One region of the Mesorhizobium sp. USDA 4775 genome, then DNA from elsewhere that is predicted to be linked to it. Evidence: predicted binding sites of a transcription regulator. Region 1 holds the regulator's gene; the other holds the start of a gene.
What was found. Region 1 encodes LexA, which represses DNA repair genes until DNA is damaged. Its sites were predicted from a motif close to TGTTCNNNNTGTGTTCNG; they were not measured.

Region 1 (7,721 bases):
GAGGATGGCAGCCGTCGCGGCGGCGGTCGAACGCTCGCGATCGGTGTCCTCGATGCGCAGCAGCATCGTGCCGCCGGTGTGTTTGGCATAGAGCCAGTTGAACAGAGCCGTGCGCGCGCCGCCGATGTGCAGATAGCCGGTGGGCGAGGGGGCAAAACGGGTGACGACCTTGTCGGACATGAAACTCTCGGAAACCATCTGAAGCGGGGTGCGGCCGCGCGGACTTTCGCGCGTCGCGCGTTCATGTAGCATAGGGCGTCAGGCGTGCAAGGGGCAGGACCCGATGGCTGGACGAGGCTGGGGCTCGGATCAGGGCGAGGACGCTGGTGTTGGCGTCAGCGAACGGTCGTTGTTTGCATCTCCCCTTGCGAACCCACTGCCATCGCCCCTTATGCCTGCACCCGGCAGCCAGCCGCCGCAGGCGGATATGCCGGCGACACTTCCGCCGCCTGCTTCAGGCCGGATTGTGCGTGTCCGGCGGCGACTCGCCCGGGTTTCCTGGCCTCGCCTACGCCATAGCGCGGCGACAGCAGCGGAGCTCGAGCTTGACCGGGGCATCGCCTTCCTGCTGGTGCCGGTTTGTCTGGCCGCTGGAGCGATCGGCTATTATTCGCTCGCGACGGAGCCTGATTTTGCAAAGCCTGTCGCGGTCGTCGTGCTGATGGCGGTCTGTGCGCTTGTTTCGCGCTCCTGGCCCAAAACCCATCTGGGCTTCACGGCGGCATTGTTGTGCGCGCTTGGCCTGCTTGTCGCCAAGGTCGAGACATGGCGGGCGGGCACCCAGATGCTGGGTTCGGAAATCTCGACGCAAGTCACCGGCCGTGTCGTTTCGCTCGACCGGATGGAGACCGGCCGCATCCGGCTGACCATCGACGTGACGTCGACCGCCCGGCCGAAACTGCGCTATGCGCCGGAAAGGGTCAGGCTTTCGGCGCGAGATATCCCGGCGGAAATGACCGCCGGCTCCCTGGTCACCGGCTATGCTAAACTGTTGCCGCCGACCGGTCCGGTGCGGCCGGACAGTTACGATTTCTCCTTCGACAGCTATTTTGCCGGCATTGGCGGCAGCGGATTCTTTCTCGGCAACCCAAAGCTTGTCTCAGCCACGGACGACGAGGTGCCGCTCACGGCCCGCCTTTTCTCGGGGATAGAAAATGCCCGTGAAGCCATTGCCGACCACATCAGGGCCACGGTTGGCGGTGCCGAGGGTGAGATCGCGGCGGCGCTGATCGTCGGCGTGCGGGCCGGCATTCCCGATGAAATCAACGAGGCGATGCGACGCACCGGCATCTATCACATCATCTCCATTTCCGGACTGCATATGGCGCTCGTCGCCGGTACCATCATGGGGCTGCTGCGCGGCGCCTTCGCGCTGTTTCCGGACTTTTCCGCGCGTCGGCCGGTGAAGAAATATGCGGCCGCCGCGGCCCTTTTCTCGATCGCCGCCTATCTCGTCATTTCCGGCGTCGTCGTCGCGGCCGAACGCAGCTTCATCATGCTGGCGGTGATGCTGATTGCCGTGCTGTTCGATCGCGCGGCGCTGACCATGCGCAATCTTGCGATCTCGGCGATCGCCGTCATTGTGGTGTCGCCGCATGAGGTAGTCGGCCCAAGCTTCCAGATGTCGTTCGCCGCGACCGCGGCGCTGGTCGGCGCTTATGCCGGCTGGGCGGATCACCATGCGGGAAAGGCAAGACCGCCACCGCCAAAGCGATCCCTGCCGGGTTTTCTCACGCGAAAATTCCTGCTGGCGACGGGTGGGTTGGCGATGACATCCATCATCGCCGGCTGCGCCACGGCGCTGTTTGCCATCTGGCATTTCCAGCGTGTGTCGCCGCTCAGCCTGTTCGCCAATCTGGCCGTCATGCCGATCGTGTCACTGATTGTCATGCCTTTCGCTGTTCTCAGTTCGCTTGCGATGCCCTTTGGTGCCGACAGTCCCTTCCTTTACGTGATGGGCAAGGGCCTGACCGCAATGATCGCCATATCGGCGTGGATATCGGAGCGCTCCCCGGTCGATGCGGTCGGGGCTGATTTCGCAGCAATCCGTGCTGCTGGTGACCGTCGCCCTGGTCATCGCGACGATGGCGACGACCTGGCTGCGGCTCGCGGCAGTGCCATTCGCGCTTGCCGGCCTGCTGACAGTATCGGATACGCGCGCCCCGGATGTGCTGATTTCCGAAGATGCGCGTTTGGTGGCGCTGCCGATCGGCGGTGGAGAACTCGCGGTCAGCCGGGCTCGCCCGAACGAGTTCACCGTCGACAATTGGAAACGCGCGCTGGTGTCCGAAACCATCGTCGTGCCGGAGATGTTCGACAAGGCGGACTGGCAATTCGACATTGCCGATGCCGCCAATCTGCCGCCGGGAGCGCCGTTTTATTGCACGGATGGCGTCTGTCTTGCCCGGCACCCGTCAGGGGCGATCATCGCGCATGTCGAAGACCGCAAGGACACCTGGAAGGCTTGCGGTTTCGCCGATTTGATCGTCGTCAATGACGCGACAGGCTATGATTCCTGCCACAATCCGCTGGTTCTTGTCGTCACCAAACGGCAACTTGCCCGCAAGGGCAGTGCCGCCGTCTTCTTCGACCGCCAATCGGCGACAGGTCCGCCAATCATCAGCTTCGCGGTGGACGGGCCATATCGGCCCTGGCACGAGCAGCGAAAATTTTCGCGCGAGGCGAGGGGGCTGCCGCCCTATCAAAAACCCGAAAAGCCGGCCGTTCCTGCTCAGTAGCGCCGGATCAACCCGACAAGCTTGCCTTGCACCTTGACCCTGTCTGGCCCGAAAATGCGCGTCTCGTAGGCCGGGTTGGCGGCTTCAAGGGCGATCGAGGCGCCCTTGCGGCGGAACCGTTTCAGGGTTGCTTCCTCCTCGTCGACCAACGCCACGACGATCTCGCCCGGGCTCGCCGTGTCGGCGTTGCGGATGATGACCGTGTCGCCGTCGAAGATGCCGGCGTCGATCATCGAGTCGCCCTTGACCTCAAGTGCATAATGCTCGCCACCCATGATCATGTCCGGCGGTACCGAGATCGAATGTGTCTGATGCTGGATGGCATCGATCGGCACACCAGCGGCGATGCGACCCATCACCGGGATCGACACGGCGGAAACCGCATCGTCATTATTGCCGGCCGCGGGCAAGCGCGATGCCGCCGGCTTGATCTGGCGGCCAAGACCACCCTGGCCGAGGCTGCCCTGGATGACGCTTGGCGAGAATTTCTTTGCCGCGTTGAGGCCGGGTGCGATCGAATCCGGCAGCCGCAGCACTTCCAGCGCCCGCGCCCGGTTGGGCAGCCGGCGAATGAAGCCGCGTTCCTCCAGTGCCGTGATCAGGCGATGAATGCCTGACTTGGAGGCAAGATCGAGCGCCTCCTTCATCTCGTCGAAGGAAGGCGGAATGCCGCTTTCCTTGAGCCGTTCATGAATGAACATCAGCAGTTCATGTTGCTTGCGTGTCAGCATGGCGGCCCCCAAGGCATTGAACGACGGGTGTGAATCAGAATCGAAAAACAAACCCAGAACAAACACTATCTGTTCCAGTTGTGTTCCGCAACTGTTTAAAGTTTAATGAATTTGTTAACGCGTCTGAAATTATTTGGCCCCGGCAGCGGGCCGCGCTCGACCGCTTCCGCTCCCCGCAGGTTCATTGAAATCATTTTGGTTAATGGCCTGTGGCCTACCCCTGGATGCGGTTTGGCATCAGGCGTTTGAGAGGCGTCCACAGAGCGGATTTGTACGGTGTATCGATCCATTTCCGGCGGAACGAAACGAAATCAAAATGCCAACGGTCGCGGGTTCAGGCCGGCCACGGCCGCGTGGATCTGGACGCCGCGGCGACGTCATCCGGAAACCGCTTTCAGGCTGCCGGCGCGCGCGGTGTAGGTGTTGGCGCCGTTGTCTTCGCTGTGGACATAGACATGCAGCGTGTAGCCGATATGCGCCGTCATCAGCGCCTTTGCCCGCTCGACGTCGCGATCGAGCGCCGCTTCCATGATTGCGGTGTGATGCTCGATGGCGATCGCTTCGCGCAGCGCGTCCATAGCCTCGCCATAGCCGTCCTTGAGGCCGGCCGCCGCCCGCAATGTCGGCGCCAGGCCGAGAAACCGATGATGCCGACACAGCTGATCGGCGATCGTCGAGCGAAAGCGCAACAGCCAGTTCGACGTCGCCGCGCTCAGCAACGCCGCATGGAAGGCCTCGTGGCTCTCGTCCCATTTGTCGACGGCCGCATCGGAAGGGTCTTCGACCGCGGTCTTGCAGCGGGAGAGCCGGTAATGAGCGGTGACGACCGCGTCCTCCCATTCCCTGCCGCCGTTCGCGATCGATTCCAGGAACAGCGGCATTTCGACAACCATCCTTGCGCGCGCCAGGTCCTCGAGCTCGGCGCGCGACACGGGAGCGACGGCAAAGCCGCGATTGCTGATGGCGGTGACCAGGCGCTCGGCTTCAAGTCGGGACAAGGCTTCACGCAGCGGCGTCCAGCCGACGCCGTATGTGCCGCGCAGCGCGCTCAGCTTGAGCGGCGCGCCCGGCATGAGGCGGGTGGTCAGGATATCGCGCCGCAGCAGCTGATAGGCCGCCTCGGTCTTCGTGGAATTGTTCTGATCCTGCATCGCCATCCGTCCGTCATCGGCTTGCGAAAATTATATATGAAGCGGAGGTATGGCAAGAATTATATATAATGTTTGACACACGGCGGGCGACTGACCATGATCGCCGCAGTTGCCGTCCTGTGGGCGGCGCTGATCAAATCTGGGAGGAAATGATGTTGAAGTCGAAGTCCGCTTGGCTGTCGGGATTGGCCCTGGCAGGCGCATTAATGGTCAGCGCAGGCAGCGCCGCGGCCGATCAGATACGCATCGGCATCGCCAATTTCGGCGAGCATCCGCAGCTCAACGCCGCCATAGCGGGCTTCAAGAAGGCATTGACGGACAAAGGCTTTGTCGAGGGCAAGGACGTCGTCTACACCGAAAGCCATACCAATTTCGATGCATCTCTGGTGCCGCAGATGATCGCCAAGCTGCAGGCGGAGCAGCCCAAGCTGATCTACACCATCACCACGCCGGTCTCGCAGATCGCCAAGAAGGCGCTCGCCGGTTCCGGGATTCCGATCGTCTTTGCCGCGGTCACCGATCCGGTGGCGGCCAAGCTGGTGCCGTCGTGGGACGCCGGAGACGAAGGCATGACCGGCGCCAGCGATCTGCAGGATGTCGCCGCGGTGATGGCCTTCACCAAGAAACTGCTGCCGAACGCCAAGCGTTTTGGCGTGCCTTACAATCCAGGCGAGGCCAATGACGTTGCCCTGATCGAAAAGATCAAGGCGGCGGCACCCGCCGCCGGCTTTGAGGTCGTCGAAGTCGGTGTCGACAACGTCAATGACATTCAGCAGCGCATCGCTTCGCTCGCCGGCAAGGTCGACGTGATCTACGGTCCGGCCTCGAACCTGATCCAGCCGGCGATCGCCGCTGTCTCCGCGGCCGCCCGCCAGGCCGGTATCCCGGTCGTCAACTCTGATGACAGCGCGGTCCGCAACGGCACCGTGCCGGCGAGCTTCGCGGTCAATTACACGCAGGTCGGCATGAACGCCGGCAACATCGCCGCCGAAATCCTCAAGGGCAAGGATCCCAAGACGATCGCGCCGTCGCGCCCGGCCTACAAGGATCACATGGCAACGATTTCCCGCAAGGCGATGGCCGCGTTCGGCATCGAGATACCGGCTTCGATGGCCGATTGCGGCTGCATCGTCGACTGATATCGGGCTGCAAGGGGCGATGGCGTTGGCGCCGTCGCCCTTCCGGCCAGGGAGGAACGATGCTCGATATCCGATCCGCGCGCAAAGTATTCTACAAGGGGCAGGCCGACGAGAAGGTCGCGCTCGACGGCCTCAGCCTGTCATTGGCCACCGGCGAGTTCGGCATCGTCATCGGCTCCAACGGGGCCGGTAAGAGCAGCATGCTCAACGCTATTTCCGGAGCCCTCGTCCTGGATTCCGGCAAGATCCTGATCAACGGCGCCGACGTGACAGCCATGCCGGTGCACAAGCGCGCCACACGATTGGCGCGCGTCTTCCAGGATCCGATGCGTGGCACCGCCGCCAGCATGACCGTGGCGGAGAACATGCTGCTGGCCGATCTGCGCAGCCAAAAACGCACGCTGCGGCAAGGGCTGAACGCCACGCGGCTCGCGTCCTACAAGGAGCGCCTGTCGATATTGGGCCTCGGCCTCGAAAATCGTCTCGACACCCGTGTCGACCTGCTCTCGGGCGGGCAGCGGCAGTCGCTGTCGCTGATCATGGCAGTCGGCGGATCGCCGGACCTGCTGCTGCTCGACGAGCATACCGCGGCACTCGACCCGCGCACGGCCGAGATCGTCATGCAGGCGACGGTGCGTGCCGTCAACGCGCTGAAGCTGACCACGCTGATGGTGACCCACAACATGCAGCACGCCGTCGACTATGGCAGCCGGGTGATCATGCTCGACGCGGGCCGGGTCCTGCTGGAGGTCTCCGGCGAGGAGAAGGCGAGGGTCACGGTTATCGATCTGATCGGCCATTTTTCCATCAAGACCGACCGCATGTTGCTGGCGAGCTGATCACCATGGGCTTTATTCCGGACGTTCTGACGAGCTTTGTCGCGATCATGCCGGTGACCCTGGCGCAGAGCCTGATCCTGGCCTTTGTCGTGCTCGGCATCATGATCCCGTTCCGCATGCTGAACTTTCCCGATCTCACTAGCGAAGGCGCCTTTCCGCTGGGCGGCTGCGTCTGCGGCGTGCTGCTGGCTGCCGGGGTATCGCCGCTGACCTGCATCGTCGTCGCATTTGTGGCGGGCTTCGCGGCGGGTTGCTGCACCGCCTTCATCCATCTGCGCTTCCGCATCCACACGCTGCTGGCGGGCATCCTGATGATGACGATGCTCTACAGCATCAACCTGCGCATCATGGGCAAGTCCAACCTTTCGGTTTTCGGCTCGCCCACCGTGTTCGATTGGGTGCCGTTCGCGCGGCCGGGTTTTCCGGCCAGCAAGATCGTCGTCGCCGGCCTTCTCGCGCTCATCGCCTTTGCGGCGCTCTACATGTTCTTCAGAACCGAGAAGGGGACCGCCGTGCGCGCCGTCGGCGCCAATCCCGACATGGCCGAGGCGCAGGGCATCAATGTCTGGGCGGCGACCATAGGCGGTGTCGGGCTGGCAAGCGCGTTTTCGGCCTCGAGCGGCGCGTTGATGGTGCAGTCGCAGGGATTTGCCGACGTCAATATGGGGCTGGGCATCCTCATCAACGGCCTTGCCGCGCTGATGATCGGCGAGGCGGTCGTTGGCAAGCAGACGGTCTCGCGCCAGCTGCTGGCGCCCTTTGCCGGCGCGATCATCTACTACCAGCTGGTGTCGTTCTGCCTTGCCGCCGGCATGCCGCCTCCCGACCTGAAGCTTGCCACGGGCCTGTTCGTGCTCGCCATGCTTGCTCTGCCGAGCCTCAAGCGCAGCCGGGGACCAGCGCCCGCGCGCGAAGCGATCCGTGAATAACCAGGGAATGTCACACATCATGCGTGCAACGATCGATCTCGCCGCAGTCGAAGCCATGGATGCGGCGGATCCGCTGCGTGCCATGCGCGACCGCTTCATTTTGCCGGAAGGTGTGATCTACCTCGACGGCAACTCGCTGGGTGCCGCGGCGCCCGCCGTCTTCAACGAGCTGCAAAAGGCGGCGACGCAGGAAT
Region 2 (7,721 bases), 860 kb from region 1:
ATCGGTCATGGCAAGCGCCTCGTCGCGGCTCGCCAGCCCATCGCCGACACTGCTTGGGCGATGGAAGCGGGCAGCAAGCGCGAGCCGCGGATCGGCCTGCACGGCCTCCGCCATCTGCCGCCCCATGCGGCCCAGCGCGCCGGCGATGGCGATCCGGATCGGCGGTTGCACCATGATCTCGGCTATTTCCACATGCCGCGCATGCGCGCGCCGATGTCGACGCGCACCTCCGGCCGGGGCGCCCTGCCCTGTGCCGCCTGTGCGCTCGGCCACGACATCTGCTGGAACGCTCCAAGGATCGAGGCGGGGATGAAGCGGGTGCGTGAGGCGTAGAGGTGACGGTCGCCGCGCGCGGCCTGGCCATGGGGAAAGAAGCGCTGCGGCATGACCAGGTTGAGGCTGTCCTTGGCCCGCGTCATCGCCACATAGAGCAGCCGGCGCTCCTCCTCGATATCCTCCTTGGTGCCGACGCCGAGATCGGCCGGAATGCAGCCATCGACGGTGTTGAGCACGAAGACGTTCTTCCACTCCTGGCCCTTGGCCGAGTGGATGGTCGAAAGGATCAGATAGTCCTCGTCGCGATGCGGCGGCCCCGCCTGGTCGCTGGTCGCGTCCGGCGGATCGAGCGTGAGTTCGGTCAGGAAGCGTTCGCGCGAGGCGTAGCCAGAGCCGATCTGCTCGAGCTGCAACAGGTCGGCGCGGCGTGTGACGGCATCCTCATGGATGCGTTCCAGATGTGGCTCGTACCAGAGCCTGACCTGTTCGAGATCGGCCGGCCATTTGGCGCCGGCCCGCAGGCCGGAATAGAGCGAGACGAAACCCGGCCAGTCATCTGCAGCGCGTTGCGGCGGCCGCCAGCCGGCCAGCCCCATCGCCTCGTCCAGAGCCGATGTCATCGTCTCGACAATCTGCGCAGCAGCCGAAGGGCCAATGCCCGGCATCAGTTGCAGGACGCGAAAGCCGGCGACGCGGTCGCGCGGGTTTTCGGCAAAACGCAGCACCGCCAGCACATCCTTGACATGGGCGGCATCGAGGAATTTCAGGCCGCCGAACTTGACGAAGGGAATGTTGCGCCGCGTCAGCTCGATCTCCAGCGGCCCGCTGTGATGCGAGGCGCGAAACAGCACTGCCTGCGATTTCAGCGCCGTGCCAGCTTCTCGTTCGGCCAGAATGGTATCGCAGACGAAGTTGGCCTGCTCGACCTCGTCGCGGACGCTCACCAGCCTTGGCTTGTCGGTGGATTTTCGCTCCGACCAAAGGTTCTTGGTGAAGCGCTCCGAGGCCTCGCCGATCACCGCATTGGCGGCGGCCAGAATGGTTTCTGTCGAGCGGTAATTGCGCTCCAGCATCACCACATCGGCGGCCTGCGCGAACTGTTTTGGAAAATCGAGGATGTTGCGCACCTCGGCGGCGCGGAACGAATAGATCGACTGCGCATCGTCGCCGACCACCGTCAGCCCGGCGCCGTCGGGTTTCAGCGCCATCAGGATCGAGGCCTGCAGCCGGTTGGTGTCCTGGTATTCGTCGACCAGAACGTGGTCGAAACGCCCGCCCAGATGCGCCGCTATTTCCGGCTCGGCCGCCATCTGCGCCCAATAGAGCAGCAGATCGTCGTAATCGAGCACGTTCTGCGCCTGCTTGGCCTCGACATAGCCGGCGAACAGTTGCTTGAGCTGATCGGCCCAACCGGCGCACCAGGGGAAAGCAGAACCCAGCACTTCGCCGAGCGGCGCCTGCGCGTTGACGGCGCGCGAATAGATGGCAAGGCAGGTGCCCTTGGTTGGGAAACGCGCCTCCGTTTTCGAGAAGCCAAGTTCGTGGCGCACGAGGTTCATCAGGTCGGCGGAATCCTCGCGATCATGGATGGTGAAGGCCGGGTCGAGGCCGATCTCCAGCGCATAGTCGCGCAACAGCCGGGCGCCGATGCCGTGAAAAGTGCCTGCCCAGGTCAGCGCATCGGTGATGACCGCGGCGTCGCGGCCGAGCACCTCGCCAGCGATGCGCTCGACGCGCTTGGCCATTTCGGACGCGGCGCGCCGCGAAAAGGACATCAGCAGGATACGGCGCGGGTCGGCACCCCTGACGATCAGATGGGCGACGCGATGCGCAAGCGTGTTGGTCTTGCCCGAGCCGGCGCCGGCAATGACCAGCAAGGGCCCGGCGATCTTGCCGTCGCCATGCTCGACGGCCTGGCGTTGGGCGTCGTTCAGCCGCGCGAGATAGGCGGGCTGGGGAGTCGGTTCCACAAATGTCGAATCATGGGCGGCGAGGTTCATCGCCCATCAAGCATCGTTTCCGCTTTGTTCGCAACATGCAAGCGGCGCGACGGACCCTTGATTTTGATGCAATTCCCAACGCAAAGCGCTGTGCACTTTCCTGGAATTGCCCTACCGCCGGGGATCGACACCCATGGCCGCCGATTGGCGGCGCAAAGCATCGCGGTCACTTCTCGACGCGGGCAGCAACAGGGGATCAACGTCGCCGGGCACGTCATCGATCATCTTGCGCGCGAGGCGATACGCGAGAAAGGCGAATGTACCTGCCAGAAGCAAACGGATCATGCCGCGGTTCTCCTCTGATGAGGGTCAACCGGAAACATGACGGTTTGTTCCATCACGCGAAGTTCGCAACCAAACCGATGGCGCGTCGTTGAAAGGATGGAGGCGACAGCGATGAAGAAGCTAGGATTAGCCCTCATTCTGGTGGTTTTGGCTGTCTCGGCCTGCGACAACAAATTGCCACCGACCAAGGCCCCTGGTGCCGAACAGAGCTCTCACGCCAGCGATCCTGTCATGGACACGGAGACTGTCAGCAACTGAGATAGTTCCGGTGCAATGAGGACCGCAAAACCTCAATGCATTGCAGCGATGCATTCTTCAAGCAGCTCAAGGCGGAACTTGGCATTGCGCAGTTCGTGGCCGGCGTCCTGCTGCAATTGACGACCTCGGGCCGGCGATGCCACTGTGAGGTTTCTTTCGAGTTCGGCGATGCGCGCACGCACCTGCCGCGCCTCGTCCTGACGCAACGCCTTTATCCAGCTCCGCCCGCGCATCCGTCTTCCCGCAACAGCCCAAATACCGGCGCCTTCCATGCCATAAAGACGCTAACGCCCTGCAAGTGCGAATATTCTAAATTTAATGGATGCTAATTTAGAAGGAGATCGGCGCGGAAGAAGGCCGGCGCCGCTTGGGAGGAGAAGGCGCCGGCCAAGCGGATAAATCAGGTCCGCCGCACCATACAAGGTAGCTGAGTCTTGCCCCTGCGTCATGCGGGATCGCGGATTTCGGCCTTTTCCAGGCGTTTTCCACCGGCAAAGGCGTGCCGACGAGGGTCCGCAGCCGATCAAAATCCGAGCCGTTGCCTGGCGATGGCGGCATGGAAACTGGCTCCGAACACCAGCCCTTCATCATTGAAGTCATAGCTGGAATTGTGCAGCGGCGCCGAAGCCTCGCCATTGCCGAGGAAGACGAAGCAGCCCGGCACGTGATCGAGGAAACGGGCAAAATCCTCCGACGCCGTCATGGGCTCGCGGGCAATCGCGATATTGCCGGGCTCGAAGACATTTTTGGCGGCGGCGAAGGCCGCCTCGACCAGTTCGGTATCGTTGTGCAAGGGCACAAATTCCCTGGTGTAATTGACCTCGGCGGCAACGTTGTAGGCGGCCGCGGTGCCCTCGGCGATGATGCGCATCTGGCGTTCGATCTCCGCGCTGACTTCGGGGCGAAAACTGCGCGCATCGCCGAGGATGCGGGCAAGACCAGGCAGCGCATTGCGGGTGCCGTCGGTGATCAGTTCGGTCACAGAAACCACGGCTATGTCGGTCGGGCTCAGGCGGCGCGAAACGATGGTCTGCAGATTGGTGACCAGCGCGCAGGCGGCGACCAGCGTTTCGTTGCCCGAATGCGGCCGTGCCGCGTGGCCGCCGAGCCCCTTGAGCACGATCTCGAAATTATCCTCGGCCGACATGACCGGGCCGGCACGGGTCTCGAAGTGCCCAACGGGAAGGCCGGGCATGTTGTGCAGGCCAAAGATCTCGTCGAAGGGGAAGCGCTGCATCAGGCCGTCGTCGAGCATGGCCAGCGCGCCCCTGCCCCACTCCTCGGCCGGCTGGAAGATGAAGCGCACGGTGCCGTCGAAGCCACCCTCGCCCGCCAGCAGCTTTGCCGCGCCAAGCAGCATGGCGGTGTGGCCATCATGGCCGCAGGCGTGCATGATACCGGGATTGCCGGAGCGGTAGGGCGCGCTTGATTGCTCCGCGATGCGCAGCGCATCCATGTCGGCCCGCAACGCAATGGCGCGGTTGCCGCTGCCGCGCTTCAGCGTGCCGACGACGCCGGTGCCGCCGACGCCCTCGGCGACATCGTCCAGGCCGAATTCCCGCAGCTTGGCCGCGACGAAGGCCGCGGTGCGTTTCTCCTCGAAGCCGAATTCGGGGTGCGCGTGCAGGTCGCGCCGCCAAGCGGTCATCTCGCGCTTCAGCGTTTCTGGATCGAGTTTAGCCATGTCTTCAGCCCTCGAGTTCGGCAAGTTCAGCGACCACATCAAGCAGGATGTTGGCGCCGGCAACAAGCTCGGCATCCTCGGTGTGTTCATGCGGGCTGTGGCTGATGCCTCCGGCGCTCGGCACGAAGATCATCGCCGCCGGCGCGATGCGCGCGATCATCTGCGCGTCATGGCCGGCGCCCGAGGTCATGCGCCGCGAGGCAAGCCCGCGCTTCCTGGCAGCAGCCTCGATCAACTCGACGACCTGCCCATCGAAAACAACCGGCTCGAAGCGGGCCAGCCGTTCGACCGACACGGTGATGCCCTCGGCGGCGAGCTGTTCGAGAAAGGCAGCCAGCGACGCCTCCTGTGCTTGCAGGCTCTGCTCGTCGGGATCGCGCAGGTCGACCGTCAAGACGGCGCGCGATGGGATGACATTGATGGCGTTCGGCTCGAAGCGCATCGTGCCGACGGTGGCAACGGTCGGCGCGTTGGAGGCCGCGGCAAGGTCATGCAGGAAGGTGACCACGCGTGCCGCGGCATATCCGGCGTCGCAGCGCATCGACATCGGCGTGGTGCCGGCATGGTTGGCGACGCCATCGAGGGTGATGCGCTGCCAGGAGATGCCCTGCAGGGTTTCCACCGCGCCGATCGGAATGCCTTCACGCTCCAGGACCGGCCCCTGTTCGATGTGCAGTTCGACATAGAGGTGCGGCTTGAGAAAGCCAGGTTCGCGCTCGCCGGCGTAGCCGATGCGGACGAGTTCCTGCCCGAGCGTGCTGCCGTCGGTGCCGACAGCGGCGAGTGCCGCCTCGACATCGACGCCGCCGGCATGGACCAGCGACCCCATCATGTCGGGGGAGAAGCGCACGCCCTCCTCATTGGTGAAGGCCGCGACGGCGAGCGGGCGCAACGGCGAGAGACCCGATGCCTTCAGCGTCTCGATCACCTCCAGCCCGGCAAGCACGCCGTAGCAGCCATCATAGATGCCGGCGTCGATGACGGTATCGATGTGGGAGCCGATGAGCAGCGGCGCCTCGCCTACATTGTCGGCACTTTGCCAGATGCCGAAAATGTTGCCGATGCGGTCGATGGCGACATCGAGCCCGGCCTGGCGCAGCCAGCCGACAAAGAGGTCACGGCCCTGCCTGTCGGTGTCGGAGGCGGCCAGCCGGGTCAGCCTGCCCTCGCCGTCGCGGCCAACAGCGCCAAGTTCGCGGATGCGGCCAAGCAGGCGCTGCGCGTCGACCGCGATCATGGCGTTGCCTCGGCAACGAGCTTGCCGGCCAACACATCAGCAGGGCTCATGCCAACCAGTTCGGCATAGCGATGCGGGTCGGTGGCGCCTTCGGTGTTGATCACCAGCACGCGGGATTTGCCGTCGAGGCCAAGATCGGCCCTGTTTTCGGCCATCGCCCGGATCAGTCCGGCAAGACCGACCCCGCCGCTCTCGCCGGCAACGATGACCGGATCGCTGCCGGCAGGCAGGGCCAGCCGCCGCATCGCGCCGACCGCGTCGCCCTCGTCCACGGCCATGAAGGCATCGGCGGCGCGCGCCAGCACGCGCCAGGCGACCTGAGAGGCCTCATAGCATTCAAGCATGGCCATGACCGTCGGCTGGTCGTGCGCCACCTTGACCACATGCCCTGCCCGGGCAGCCGCGACAACGCAGGCCGCGCGCGCTGGCTCGACAACGATGAAGGTCGGCCTGGCGTCGCCGAGCACGATGGCGAGATGGCCGGCCACCGCCGCGGCAATGCCGCCAACGCCGGCCTGGACGAAGACATGGGTTGGCGGTTCGCAGAGCTGGCGCAGCGCTTCGCGCACGATCGCCGTATAGCCTTGCATCACCAGGCCGGGAATCCGCTCATAACCCGGCCACGACGTATCCGACACCACGCTCCAGCCCTTCTCGGCCGCGACCTGTGCCGCTTGCCTGACAGAATCGTCATAATTGCCATCGACGCGAACCATCTCAGCGCCGTAGCGGGCTATGGCAGCAATGCGTCCGTCGCTGACGCCGGCATGGACAAAGATCACGGCCCTGGCGCCGGCAAGCTCGGCGCCTTGCGCGACCGAGCGGCCGTGATTGCCGTCGGTGGCGCAGGCAAATGTCATCTTCGCGGCGACCGAGCGAACATCGGCACGATCGAGATCCTCGATATCGACGGGGCGGCCAAGGCGCTTGCCTGCCTCTTCCAACACCAGGCGGAAGACAGCATAGGCGCCGCCCAGCGCCTTGAAGCTGCCCAGGCCGAGACGAAAGCCCTCATCCTTGACATGCAGCGCAGCGAGGCCAAGTTCGCCCGCCAGCGCCGGCAGCGCGTGCAGCGGCGTCATCGCGTGATTGTCGCGATGGGCAAGAAAGCGCTCGACCGTGTCCGCGCCCGCGATCCCGAGGGTTTCGGCATCGGTCGCATCAAGCGGCTCACCGTGCAAGGCATTGCGATTGGGCAGGAACACTGGCGCCTCCTTGGCAGTCAGCGACAACATATTGCAGGACAGGCGCAAAGAGCGCTGTAATTGAGCCTGCGAAATGCAAGTTTGTTTCACCGGGATACCGCATTGCCTCCATCATCGCCTCCGCTCGACAGTTTCGATCTCGCCATCCTTGCCATCCTGCAGCGCGACAACACGACGCCGCAGCGGCTGATCGGCGAAGTGGTGAACCTGTCGGCACCGGCGGTGCAGCGCCGCATCAAGCGCATGGAGCAGGCCGGCGTCATTGCAAGCAATGTCGCAATCATCGAACCCGCGGCGGTCGGCCAGCCCATCACCATCTTCGTCGAGGTGGAGCTGGAGAGCGAGCGAACCGAGCTGATCGACGCGGCCAAGCGGCAATTCTCGCAAACGCCCGAAGTGCAGCAGTGCTATTACGTCACCGGCGAGGCCGACTTCATCCTCGTCATCACGGTGGCCGACATGGGCGCCTATGAGGCGCTGACTCGAAAGCTGTTCTTCGGCAACAACAATGTCCGGAAATTCCGCACCTTCGTGGCCATGGACCGCGTCAAGGTCGGGCTGACGGTGCCGTTGCCGGATTGAGCCTTGCCGGCAGGCAGGCTCCACCGCCATGCTTTTGACATTCTCAGGACGCGAATTGAGCTGGGAGGCGTGCTTGGACCGCACCACGACAGTAGCGATTATCGGGGCCGGGCCGGCGGGCCTGGCGGTTGCCGCATGCCTGCGGCAGGCCGGCGTCGACTTCATCATCATCGAAAAAGAGCAGCAGGCCGCCC

Region 2: the regulator LexA is predicted to act here: its motif matches at 2,291-2,308, upstream of ACVILI_RS15175 (ATP-dependent helicase).

Annotation. Positions count from the first base shown of each region.
Region 1 covers NZ_JBSSFM010000001.1:4,024,557-4,032,277, reverse strand. The annotation lists gene gltX (glutamate--tRNA ligase) at 1-180, opposite strand, end outside; partial or broken gene ACVILI_RS19765 (ComEC/Rec2 family competence protein) at 284-2,738, shown strand; gene lexA (transcriptional repressor LexA) at 2,732-3,469, opposite strand; gene ACVILI_RS19755 (GntR family transcriptional regulator) at 3,847-4,620, opposite strand; gene ACVILI_RS19750 (ABC transporter substrate-binding protein) at 4,773-5,759, shown strand; gene ACVILI_RS19745 (ABC transporter ATP-binding protein) at 5,819-6,598, shown strand; gene ACVILI_RS19740 (ABC transporter permease) at 6,604-7,527, shown strand; gene kynU (kynureninase) at 7,547-7,721, shown strand, end outside.
Region 2 covers NZ_JBSSFM010000001.1:3,168,110-3,175,830, reverse strand. The annotation lists gene dapB (4-hydroxy-tetrahydrodipicolinate reductase) at 1-174, opposite strand, end outside; gene ACVILI_RS15175 (ATP-dependent helicase) at 183-2,276, opposite strand; gene ACVILI_RS15170 (hypothetical protein) at 2,388-2,561, opposite strand; gene ACVILI_RS15165 (hypothetical protein) at 2,852-3,025, opposite strand; gene ACVILI_RS15160 (M20 aminoacylase family protein) at 3,343-4,503, opposite strand; gene ACVILI_RS15155 (Zn-dependent hydrolase) at 4,508-5,740, opposite strand; gene ACVILI_RS15150 (diaminopropionate ammonia-lyase) at 5,737-6,945, opposite strand; gene ACVILI_RS15145 (Lrp/AsnC family transcriptional regulator) at 7,048-7,527, shown strand; gene ACVILI_RS15140 (flavin-containing monooxygenase) at 7,556-7,721, shown strand, end outside.